2 regions of the Dehalobacter sp. TeCB1 genome follow, and region 1 is predicted to be linked to the other one. Evidence: riboswitches for the same ligand, from Rfam matches in the RefSeq annotation. Region 1 holds a riboswitch; the other holds the start of a gene.
The links. Region 1 has a riboswitch for thiamine pyrophosphate ahead of thiD (bifunctional hydroxymethylpyrimidine kinase/phosphomethylpyrimidine kinase). Riboswitches for the same ligand answer to the same signal wherever they lie in the genome.

Region 1 (5,816 bases):
GTAGCGCCTACACCTACAGGATCAAAAATAACAGGTATGTGTAATTGGTTGGCTCTCTTTCCTGCCTTGATCATGGAACCAACCGTTCTTTCACTCAAAGTGCCCATATTAATCACAAGGCTTGAAGCGATCGCCACCATATCTTCAACTTCACTGATATCGTCAGCCATCACCGGTGAGCCCCCGAGCGCGAGAATGATATTCGCGCAATCATTGACCGTAACATAATTGGTGATGTTGTGAACCAGCGGTCTTCGCTCTTTTAATTCTTTCAGAGCTTCTACACATTCTTTGATGATATCCATTTTCCGACAACCCCTTTACCTAAAATACAAAATATTGCTGTTATCACCATTACAGGCAGGGTACTTCCTAAGAAAAAACCGCTCGCCGCAAACTGCTGATAAAGTACAACGCCTATAACCCAGATCAGCATGTTTAGCCAATTGATAGCCTGATCTTCCTTGATCTCCTTTTTTCTGAAGATATAATACTCCGTTAAAAGAATTGCGAAAAGCGGAGCAAAAACGGAACCTATGGCATAAAGAAAGTTCTCATACTGTTCCATGGGCACAATGACGGCAAGTACAGTTCCGATAAATGTCATGACCAGACCAGCTATTTTATCATTTGCTTTCGGCCAGATATTCAGATAACTGACTCCCGCTGAATAAGCATCAAGAAAGGTCGTCGTCACCGTAGATAAAACCACAATTCCCATTGCTGCAATTCCAAGATTGGCAGATAGGAGAATTGCCGAAATATCAGAATTCCCGGCAACAATAGCCGCTCCCAGTCCGATGACATACATCCAGCTGCTCCCGACAAAATAGCCGCCGGCACTCCCCCAAAAAGCTCCCTTGCGGCTCTTTGAATAACGGGTATAATCTGAAATCAGTGGTAACCAGGATAGCGGCATAATTACGCTAAGTTCTACTGCTGCACCAAAGGAAAGCTCTCCATCTGGAATCTGGACAGCTAAACCAGGATTTTTGAAGACAATCGTGCTTAAGACAATTGTCAGAATGAATAGCAGTCCTACGGCCAGAGCATTCACTTTGTTAAGCTTTTTTATCCCGACCCCAATCCAGAGACAAATTAGTAAACCGATAAAAATGCTCCATAATAGCTGGTTATTAAAGCCCCAGAGAATCTTGCTGATTTCATTGACTGAACGAGCGCCCACAATAATCATCACAGCCGTCCAGCCAAGAAGCTGCAAAATATTTAGAACTGAAAAACCATAAGACCCGTATTTTCCAAAAGAAATTCGGGTAGATTCTATGGCCGAAATTCTTTTTTCTGCACCGATTATTCCGGTGAGACCTAGAATAACAACGCCAAGCAAATGCCCCAGCAGAATAGCCTGAACACCTTTGCTGAAACCAAGGGGAGCAATTAATGCCCCGGTATAGATTTCAGCAATAGAAACTGCTGCCCCAAACCAGAGGATAAAATGGCTGAAAGAAGGAACCCCTTGTGTTTTATTATCAGGTATTTTAGAATCACTCATCCATCATTCCCGCTTTCTTATAAATTTCGTAAAAATGGTGCGTTGGGCCTACCCCTTTACCTATTTCCAACGAATGCTCTATCGCCATCGTAATATATTTTTTACTTGCTTCTACGGCCCTGGTCATTTCCATGTCCTTGGCCAGGTTTGCAGCAATAGAAGCCGAAAGGGTACAACCGGTGCCATGGGTATTTTTCGTATTCAGCCTTGGCGCTTTAAATTCAGAAAATACTTTTCCATCAAACAGAATATCCGTCGCCGTTCCCTCCAAGTGTCCACCTTTTAGCAAGACACAGGCGGGTCCCAAGGATAAAATTATTTTTGCTGCTTCCTTCACATCCCGAAGATTTAGGATCGGCCTTCCTGTAATTGTCTCAGCCTCAGGAATATTCGGAGTAACGATGGTCGCAAGCGGCAGTAGGTTTGTAATCAAAGCCTTTCTGGCATCTTCCTTCAGTAAAGGATATCCGCTTTTCGAAATCATCACCGGATCAAGTACAATCCTTTTGACGTTATGCTCAATTAATCTATCCCGAATCGTTTCTATAGTCTCGCTTACCGATACCATCCCGATTTTCAATGCATCTACTTCAATGTCTTCAAAAATTGCATCGATTTGTTTCCCGATAATCTCCGGCTTAATATCCTGCACAGCAATAACCCCTTGGGTATTCTGTGCTGTCACAGCAGTTATCACACTCATTCCATAAACCCCATGTGCAGCAAAAGTCTTCAAATCAGCCTGAATTCCTGCTCCACCACAAGTGTCACTGCCTGCAATTGTTAATACTTTTTTCATAGGATACCTTCTTTCTCGATTTCTGAGCAGAAAAACGAAAAACACAAATCGGAAAAAGATTTGTGTTTTGTCTGCTTAAAAACATTGCAGTACGTACTATACGTACGTCTAACATCTCATGTATTCCAAAACTTCTTCCCTCCGCCAGCATTACCTGGATCAGGTTATAGGAGTCAAAGACATCATTGGGTCTTTATCTCAGCCGGCCTCGATCCGGCACCCCTGAAATTAAGTTATTTAATTTTGAGCTGGTAAGATTAGAATAATTGAACCTAGTATAGTATTTTCTGAAATAGATTTCAAGTCGATCTTTTTTTTTATTTTTTGTTCTTATTTTTGTCTTATCTATCTCCGAACCCGTATTATGCAGAATTATCGAACATATGTTTGCATTTCTGTTCTGTTTCTGCTAAAATTTATTGGGGTGATGAGCATGAGTACCCTGGAAAGACTTGCAGTCCTCGCCGATGGAGCCAAGTATGATGTTTCCTGTGCTTCAAGCGGGGTAAATAAACAAAATAAAGGCGGTATCGGCAATTCCAAATCATTTGGCATCTGCCATACCTGGTCTGCCGACGGCCGCTGTGTTTCACTCTTAAAACTTCTTCTGACCAACTACTGTATTTATAACTGTCATTATTGCATTAACCGTAATCAAAATGATATCCCGCGAGCCAGTTTCACGCCAAGGGAAGTTGCCGACCTGACGATTCAATTCTACAGGCGAAATTATATTGAAGGTCTTTTTTTGAGCTCGGGGATTGAGCGCAGTCCAAATCATACCATGGAAAGGATTTATCAGGTTCTTGACATTCTGAGGCATGAATATCACTTTTACGGATATATACACGTCAAAGTGATTCCCGGCGCCGATCCGGCGCTGGTCAACAAGACCGGATTACTCGCCGACAGGATGAGCATTAATATTGAACAGCCTACAGAGCAGAGCCTCAAACTCCTGGCGCCGCAAAAGACACTGCCCGTCCTATTTGCGCCGATGAATCAAATTAATAATCAAATGACGCAAAACGCTTCCGAAAGAAAGATCTTCCGACACGTCCAAAAATTTGTTCCGGCAGGACAGTCGACCCAGATGATTGTCGGGGCAAGCAAAGACAGTGACCTTTCCATTATTAAAGCCACAGAAACCCTTTACAACCGTTTTCAGTTGAAAAGAGTCTATTACTCGGCCTATGTTCCCGTTAATGAGGGCCCAAATCTTCCTGCTCTTTCCACTTCTCCGCCTTTGCTTAGAGAACACCGGCTCTATCAGGCGGACTGGCTGCTGAGATTTTACAGCTTTAAAGCGGATGAAATCGTCAATGAACAAAGTCCGTTTTTGGATACCGATTTTGATCCCAAAATTTCCTGGGCGCTTCGAAACATGCAGTTATTTCCTCTAGAAATCAACCAAGCCTCTTATGAAGAGCTGCTTCGAATTCCTGGCGTAGGCGTGACTTCCGCCCAGAGAATCATCCTGCAGCGCAGGCTGGGTAATATTTCTTATAATCATCTTAAAAAAATGGGTGTGGTTCTTAAGCGCGCTAAATATTTTATTACGTGTCAGGGCTGTTATTACGGAGGCATCCCTGCAGAAAGTGCCTTGGTGCGCCAGGCCCTGGCACCTGTAGCCAAACCCGTTCAGCTATGTTTGTTCTGATTTATCCTGTAAACATAGATGATCATTTTAGGGTTGACAAGGTTCTAGGAATCTTCCGAAGAATGAGGGACTGTTGAAAATGGATTATTTATATGACGGAAGCTTTGACGGTCTGCTGACTTCAATATATTACAGCTATTATGAACAAAGAGCCCAGGGAATCTATCCTGAGGCTTCGTATCAGTTCAATATGTTCACGCCATCTACCGTTATCCAAAGTGATCCTGTGCTTGCTGCCAGGGTTTATGATGCGATAGACAGAAAAATTTCTGTCTACTCCTTAATGCAGATCTATTATGTATACCTCTCGAACAATACCGCTAAAGAAAACCTTATCTTAAAATACCTTCAGCTGGGCTTTCAGTTAGGTCCGAAAATTGACAGCATTCATTCTCATCCCGAGGTATTGCCGATCCGGCAAACAGCCAAGAAAGTATCTTTTGAAGCAGAGCGCTTTTTGGGGCTACTTCGCTTTACGGATACCCGCAGTTATCTTTATTCGGCCCTGGAGCCGGATCATAATATATTAATTCTTCTGGCCGACCATTTTGCCGACAGGCTAGCAGGCGAACGTTTCATTATTCATGACAAAAAAAGAAGCCTTGCGATCATCTGCAATAAAAAAGACTGGTACCTTTCCGATTTTTCCGAGGAAGCAGCCATTCCTGATTCAGAGACAGAACAATTATACCAGGAGCTCTGGGCTAAATATTTTACCCGTATCAGCATTGAAAACCGCAAAAATAAAAAGCTCCAATCCCATTTTATCCCCCAGCGCTATCGTCATAACCTGGTGGAATTTCGAAAATCGGAGCTGCTTTAATCTCATCCGTCCATCAATTCATTACAATGTTCTTTCAGCCAGCTTTTCCACTTCTTATAGTCCGGCAGAATTTGTTCCACGAATGCCCAAAATTCCTTGGAATGGTTCATGTACTTAAGATGGGCCAATTCATGAATAATCACATAAGCCGCAACCTGGTTCGGTGCCATGATAATGCGCCAATTTAAGTTGATGTATCCTTTGCTTGAACAGCTTCCCCATTTTGTTTTTTGATCCTTAATTCTAAGTTTTTGGTAGGTAATATCCAGCTGTCTGGCATAATATTCGACCTGTTCAGGAAGAAGCTTTTGGGCCTGCCGGATATACCATTCTTCCAGTATCTTTTTGGTTGATTGACTTTTCTTCTCTTTTGATAACCCCGGTGGAATGGTTACAACGATCCTGCTTCCAATAAACGATGCTGAGGAGCTTCCGGGTCCGGCCTTTTCCTCGATCAGCAGAGGATAATGCCTGCCCCTGTACAGTAGTTTTTCACCTGAAACATATTCCTTCGCAGCAGTTTCACCTGCTGCTGAATTTTGTTTTTCGATGTGCTTTAATATCAGGTCTTTATTGTTTTCCAGATATCGTCTGGCCTGGGTAAAAGTAATTTCGGCAGGAACAGAAACCTTTAACTTCTGATGTTTGATGGTAACAATCAATCTTTTTGCTTTGCTGCTTTTTCGAAGCTCATATTCAATTTGCCTTTTGCCTATACGAAGGTATTCCATTTTGCCTTCCACTTTACTCCCGAAAATAATGATATTGCCCTGTGCAAAAAATCAAGCAAGACTATTTTACTACGACTAAGGGGAAAAAAGAAACCTTTACGCCAATAAATATTATCTGAACATATCTGTTATTTGTATTTTCCGTTCATAATCCCATCATACGGTCCGATAGGTTGCCTGACTGACTGCCGCTTTCCACCCACTGAGGTATTGCTGACGCTCAGATTCGGTGATGTTCGAATCAGAAATAAAACGCCCTTTACTGAGGCATTTCAGCTCTTCTTTGTCCT
Region 2 (5,816 bases), on a different contig from region 1:
ACTGCCTGAGAAAATTGCAGCACCAAACCATAAAAAAGAGCCGCTTAAAAATGATATTTTGTTTTCACTCATAAAACCTCCATAAAATATGTAATGGGATATGCCATTGTAAAGCATATCCCATTTATGATTGAAGTATCTTTCCTATCTGGCATTAATGGCTGATGCCTCGCGATATCCCGTTTAAAGCCTCTCCAGCCTCATTGATATGAATATTTTCAATCGCGAGGTCACCTAACGCAATGACCCCAATAATTTGCCCCTTGTTCAGCACAGGAAGACGTTTTACCTGGTATTCAGCCATGGTTTCAGCAACAGTATCGATATCCTGCGTGCCATCGATACAGATTGGATCTACCGTCATGCACTGCTCGGCCGTCATCTGGTTGACATCCTTGTTCGAAGCGATGACCCTCAGAACAATATCCCGGTCTGTAATAATTCCCAATACTTTGCCGGCCTGAACGACCGGAACAGCACCAATATCTTTATCTCTCATAATTTTAGCGATATCCGTAACTTTGGCTGCTGGGTCCACCCAGCTTACATCTGTTGACATAATATCCATGACCCGCATATAAAAAACACCTCCGTTTTAATATTTCCACTAGTTTTTCACTGAAACCAATGAATTATGTCAGTAAATAATCCCTTTGTAAAACGTTGATTTTAATTAAAGAAAAATGATTATCTATACTATCTTTTGCTGTAAAAATAAAATTATCCTCGGTTGACCCGGGGATAATTTTATTACGTTATTTACTGCTATTATTGTTGTTTATAATTGAATTCCTTATTTTTATTCTATTTGTTTGATTCATTTTGGTTTTCGGCCATACACGATCGCCACAACACCGCCGACAAGATTTTTATATCCCGTATCCTGAAGTCCGCATTCAGCAAAGATCAGGGTGAGCTGACGCTGAGATTCAAACTCACAGGCTGAATCATAAAGATACGTGTATTCTTTTTGTTTTCCGCCGTGGATTTTTCCCAGCCACGGGACGATCTTCTCAAAATACAGCCAGTAAAACTGTTTGAAAACCGGTATAGTCGGTTTTCCCATATCCAGAGATACAACCATCGAACCAGGTTTGACAACACGGATCATTTCCCGGATTCCGCGGCGCAGATCAGGAAGATTCCTGAGCCCCCAGCCAACGGTCGCTCCGTCAAAACTGTTGTCGGTAAAAGGCAAGCTCATCGCATTGCCCTGCAAAAGCTCAATACTCGCTTTGTAACGGTCATTTTCAATATTTTTCCGGCCCACAACCAGCATTTCCTCTGAAAAATCGACTCCGGTGACTCTGCCGGAATCCCCGACGGCGACGGCAATTTCTCTGGTAAGCTTGCCGGTTCCGCAGCACAGGTCAATCATCTTCATTCCGGGTTTAGCCTCGACAATCCTGACTGCTTTGGCCCGCCAGGCGTTATCCATCCCCATACTCATCAGGGAATTCATTAGATCATATTTCCCGGCAATCGCGTTAAACGTTTCCTTGACGTATTCTGATTTATCTTTGCCTGCAAAATCCATTTTCTCTCTCCTTGTACCATCTTGCCCAGTATATGGTCAGTACTATCATATGATAATTAGCCCAAATTGTCCAATTTAAGAACTATCTAGAATATCTCACCTGAGAAGCAAATGATCTGATGAAAAGCAAACAGTAATCTAAAACACTATTGCTAATGATTTTCAACTATGGTAGGATAAAACTAATTTAATAGTATGGGGAGCTGGGGATGCTGGCTGAGAGGGATATCACGTATCCGACCCTTAAAACTGATCTGGGTAATGCCAGCGTAGTAATAATAAAAAACTTTAATAACTGCGCTGCCTTTGCAGCGTTTTTTGTTTGTCGGTCATGGTTGATAAGCAGTGTCTTATTATTTACAAAGTCACGGACAGTAATCTATAAAATACGTGAAGGAGAAATGTATTTTGGCGAAGATAACAATGGCCTTTCAGGTCATTCCAAAAGTTGAGGAATCCAGAATCTATCCGGTTGTTGATGAAGCAATCAAAGTTGTCGCCCAAAGCGGCCTTCCCTACGAAGTCGGTCCGATGGAAACAGCACTTGAAGGAGAGCCTGATGAAATCTGGCAGGTCATCAAAGATGCTATGGAGGCTTGTATCAAAGCCGGGGCTTCCAGGGTAATGACCAATGTAAAAATTGACTATGTACCCCAGGGTTCCACGATCAATGAGAAAATTGCCAAGTACCGCTGAAAAGAAGGGATTCCCATTGCTGAAAAACAATAGCCGGAGATTCCGACCACCGGCTGTACTGCTGAGGTATGCCCCTGCCCTTTTCTTTTTGGTTGTGCTGCTGGCAGTCTGGCAGCTTACGGTAAATTACTTCAGCATCCCCCGCTGGCTTCTTCCCTCTCCTTCTCAGATCGGGAAAGCTCTCTGGAATACGAAGGACGTGATCTGGGGCCATACCAAAGCAACGATCATTGAGACGACGTTGGGCTTAGGGCTCGCTGTTGCTCTGGGCATGACGGTCAGCACACTAATGACGCTGTTTCCGCTGTCTCGGCGGGTGTTTTACCCATTTCTGATCATTTCCCAGACGATCCCCTTGATAGCGGTCGCACCGCTGCTGTTGCTCTGGCTGGGGTATGGGGTACTGCCTAAAATCTTGATTGTCGTTCTGGTCTGTTTTTTTCCGATCGCGATCAGTTTGCTTGAAGGCCTTGAATTAAGCGATTTAGATCTTCTGCATCTGCTGCAAAGCATGGGCGCATCCAAATGGCAGGTATTCTCCCTAATCCGTTGGCCTCACGCTATGCCGGCACTGTTTTCAGGCTTGAAAATTGCTGCTGCCTACAGTGTCATGACGGCTGTCATCAGTGAATGGCTTGGAGCAAGCCAAGGGCTCGGTGTCTATCTGCTGCGTTCTTCGAATAATTTCCTTACCGACAGAGTATTTGCAGCAATCATTGCAATCACTGCTCTCAGCTTCTTTTATTATGCAATCATTATTATTCTGACCAGGCTACTGCTTCCCTGGTATTCCCGATACAGACGGACAAGCTGACCCAGGGACGTATCTTTCGTCCCCGTAAACAAGGAGAAAAGATACGTTCCTTCGCCCCCCAAAAAATACAAGTGAGGTATAGAAATGAAAACGAAAAAGATATTGGTTACGTTTATTGTGCTCCTTCTGATTCTCACTGTGACTCTTTCGGGTTGCAGCAAACAGGCTGAACAGAACTCCGTCCAGAATAACCAGCCGGTTAAACTAACGCTTATGCTGGACTGGACACCGAATACGAATCATACCGGGCTATTTGTTGCTCAGGATAAAGGCTATTTCAAAGACCAGGGACTCGAAGTCAACATTGTCAACCCATCGAGCCAAGGAACACTCGAGCAGCTTGTTGCAACCGGAAAGGTAGATTTTGGTATCAGTGCACAGGAACAGGTTACATCTGCCCGCCTCAGTGACTTGCCACTTGTCTCTCTGGCAACTATCATTCAACACAACACCTCTGGTTTTGTCTCGCTGAGAAGCAAGAATATCCTGACAGCCAAGGATTTTGAAGGAAAAACATACGGCGGCTGGGGGTTGCCTTCGGAAACCGCGATCCTTACAGCGCTGATGCAAAAAGAAAATGCCGACTTCAGCAAAATCAACATGGTCAATATCGGGGAAACCGATCAGTTGGCCTCTTTGAATAGCAATATTGATCTGACCTGGATTTTCTATGGTTGGACAGGTATCCAGGCTGAAATCAGAGGACAGGAACTTAATATGATCTGGCTGAAAGATATCGACCCTGCCCTCGATTATTACACACCGGTCATTGTCTCGAACGAGGAAATGATTCAGAGTAACCCCGATACTGTCCGCAAAATGATGCAGGCAATCGGTGCCGGCTACGAATATGCAATTGGGAATCCGGAAGAATCAGCTGAAATCTTGATCAAATACGCTCCTGAATCCGATCCGGAAATGATCAAACGCAGTCAGGCCTGGCTGAGCCCGCAGTACAAAGCCGATGCGAAACAATGGGGTGTCCAGAAAGCAACTGTCTGGGAAAACTACAGCAAGTGGCTCTATGACAATAAGCTCGTCACCAAAATGATGGATTCATCCAAAGCTTTTACCAATGATTTTCTTCCGACCAGATAACGGAGGTCAGACGCCTTGACACTTGCCTTAAAAAACCTTTCGAAAACCTATATCGAAAACGGTCAATCCATGGAGATTTTCCGGGATTTGAATCTGACCATCGAGAGCGGTTCTTTCGTCTCCCTGATCGGGCCTTCCGGTTCCGGCAAGAGTACGCTGTGCAATCTTATCGCCGGTATTGAAAAGCCCGACCAGGGGCAAATCCTTCTCGATGACCAAGAAATCACCGGAATGCCAGGACATGTCGGCTACATGTTTCAAAAAGACCTGCTTCTTCCGTGGCGGACTCTTCGGGAAAATGTAACGCTGGGCTGCGATCTCAGACGCCAGGATAAAAAAATCTCTTCAGTCGAGGCCATCAAGGGTCTGGAACATTTCGGGCTGCTCGATTTTGCCGATTACTATCCTCATCAGCTTTCCGGCGGCATGAAACAGCGTGGCGCCCTGCTCCGAACCATCCTATTCGGACAGCCCACGCTGCTTTTGGATGAGCCTTTCGGGGCGCTTGATGCCCTGACCCGCAGAGAAATGCAGCTTTGGCTGCTGTCAATCTGGATTGAAACGAAGCATACCGTGCTCTTTATTACCCATGATATTGAAGAAGCAATTCTGCTGTCGGATAAAATTTTTGTACTCAGCAAATACCCGGCAGAAGTTGTCGAGATCATCGACGTTCCGTTTCCCCGGCCGCGTGATCCGGAACTGATTTTTTCTTCCGGGATATTGCCTTTGAAGACAAAACTGTTTCACTTGCTGGGAACTTGATATCCAAAGAACGTTTGAAGATGTTTCAATACCTGAAAAACTTTTTCGAAATCCCGCTGGGTTCTTTTACCCTTTGGCGCGATATGTTAAAATAGGGTAAGCATTTTTTCCCAGGGAGGATAAGACTAATGTATGAACTAAAAAATTTTAGTGAAGTCATCGTGAAGAAAACACTGGAAGATTATCTGCCCGTCGCCAATATCCCTTGCAAATGCGAACGGTGTCAGGCCGACATAATGGCTTTTGTACTGAACCGCTTCCCTCCAAGATATTATGTTTCCTTAAAAGGCGAAGTCATGACACACTTTGAATCACAAATGTTTCCGGACAAAGCCCGAGTTTTGGCAGAAGTCGTTGGTGCTGCCCAGATAGTTGCTGCTTTCCCGTCCCATCCGCTTGACCAGAAAGAAGAATAAACCCGCATGGGATTAATGACAGTTGCAAAGGCGCTTCAAATGATATGAGGCGTCTTTACTTTTTCCAATCCTGGATTTGATTATCGCTATTTACTCTGTTACAATGATTGCGACTTCAAAATAAAAGCAGGTGATCAGCGTGATTTCCGAGTATCAGGGACTAAAACTCGACCAATTCCAAATGGATGCGATTGAAGCAATCAATCACGGGCATTCCGTCATTGTCTCAGCCCCTACCGGGACAGGAAAAACAATGGTAGCAGATTATCTGGTCGAAAAATCAATTCGGGAAAGCAAACGGATTATTTATACAGCACCGATAAAAGCGTTAAGCAACCAGAAATTCAAAGATTTTTCCCACCAATTTGGCAGCGAGACCGTCGGGATCATGACCGGGGATGTTGTGATCAATCCTGGCGCTCCGCTGCTGATCATGACGACAGAGATCTTCCGCAACCAGGTCATCACCAATGACCCGGAACTGGAGCAC

Region 2: another riboswitch for thiamine pyrophosphate. It lies ahead of A7D23_RS05965 (thiamine-binding protein); the one in region 1 lies ahead of thiD (bifunctional hydroxymethylpyrimidine kinase/phosphomethylpyrimidine kinase).

The regions. Positions count from the first base shown of each region.
Region 1 covers NZ_MCHF01000056.1:276,663-282,478, reverse strand. Annotated here, with positions in the region: gene thiM (hydroxyethylthiazole kinase) at 1-305, opposite strand, end outside; gene cytX (putative hydroxymethylpyrimidine transporter CytX) at 281-1,513, opposite strand; gene thiD (bifunctional hydroxymethylpyrimidine kinase/phosphomethylpyrimidine kinase) at 1,506-2,312, opposite strand; TPP riboswitch at 2,431-2,546, opposite strand; gene A7D23_RS13040 (putative DNA modification/repair radical SAM protein) at 2,740-3,972, shown strand; gene A7D23_RS13035 (TIGR03915 family putative DNA repair protein) at 4,052-4,795, shown strand; gene A7D23_RS13030 (SprT family zinc-dependent metalloprotease) at 4,798-5,526, opposite strand; gene glpK (glycerol kinase GlpK) at 5,683-5,816, opposite strand, start outside.
Region 2 covers NZ_MCHF01000020.1:79,086-84,901, forward strand. Annotated here, with positions in the region: gene A7D23_RS05955 (CBS domain-containing protein) at 155-577, opposite strand; gene A7D23_RS05960 (demethylmenaquinone methyltransferase) at 818-1,537, opposite strand; TPP riboswitch at 1,724-1,830, shown strand; gene A7D23_RS05965 (thiamine-binding protein) at 1,946-2,233, shown strand; gene A7D23_RS05970 (ABC transporter permease) at 2,250-3,047, shown strand; gene A7D23_RS05975 (ABC transporter substrate-binding protein) at 3,132-4,145, shown strand; gene A7D23_RS05980 (ABC transporter ATP-binding protein) at 4,161-4,910, shown strand; gene A7D23_RS05985 (late competence development ComFB family protein) at 5,039-5,326, shown strand; gene A7D23_RS05990 (DEAD/DEAH box helicase) at 5,466-5,816, shown strand, end outside.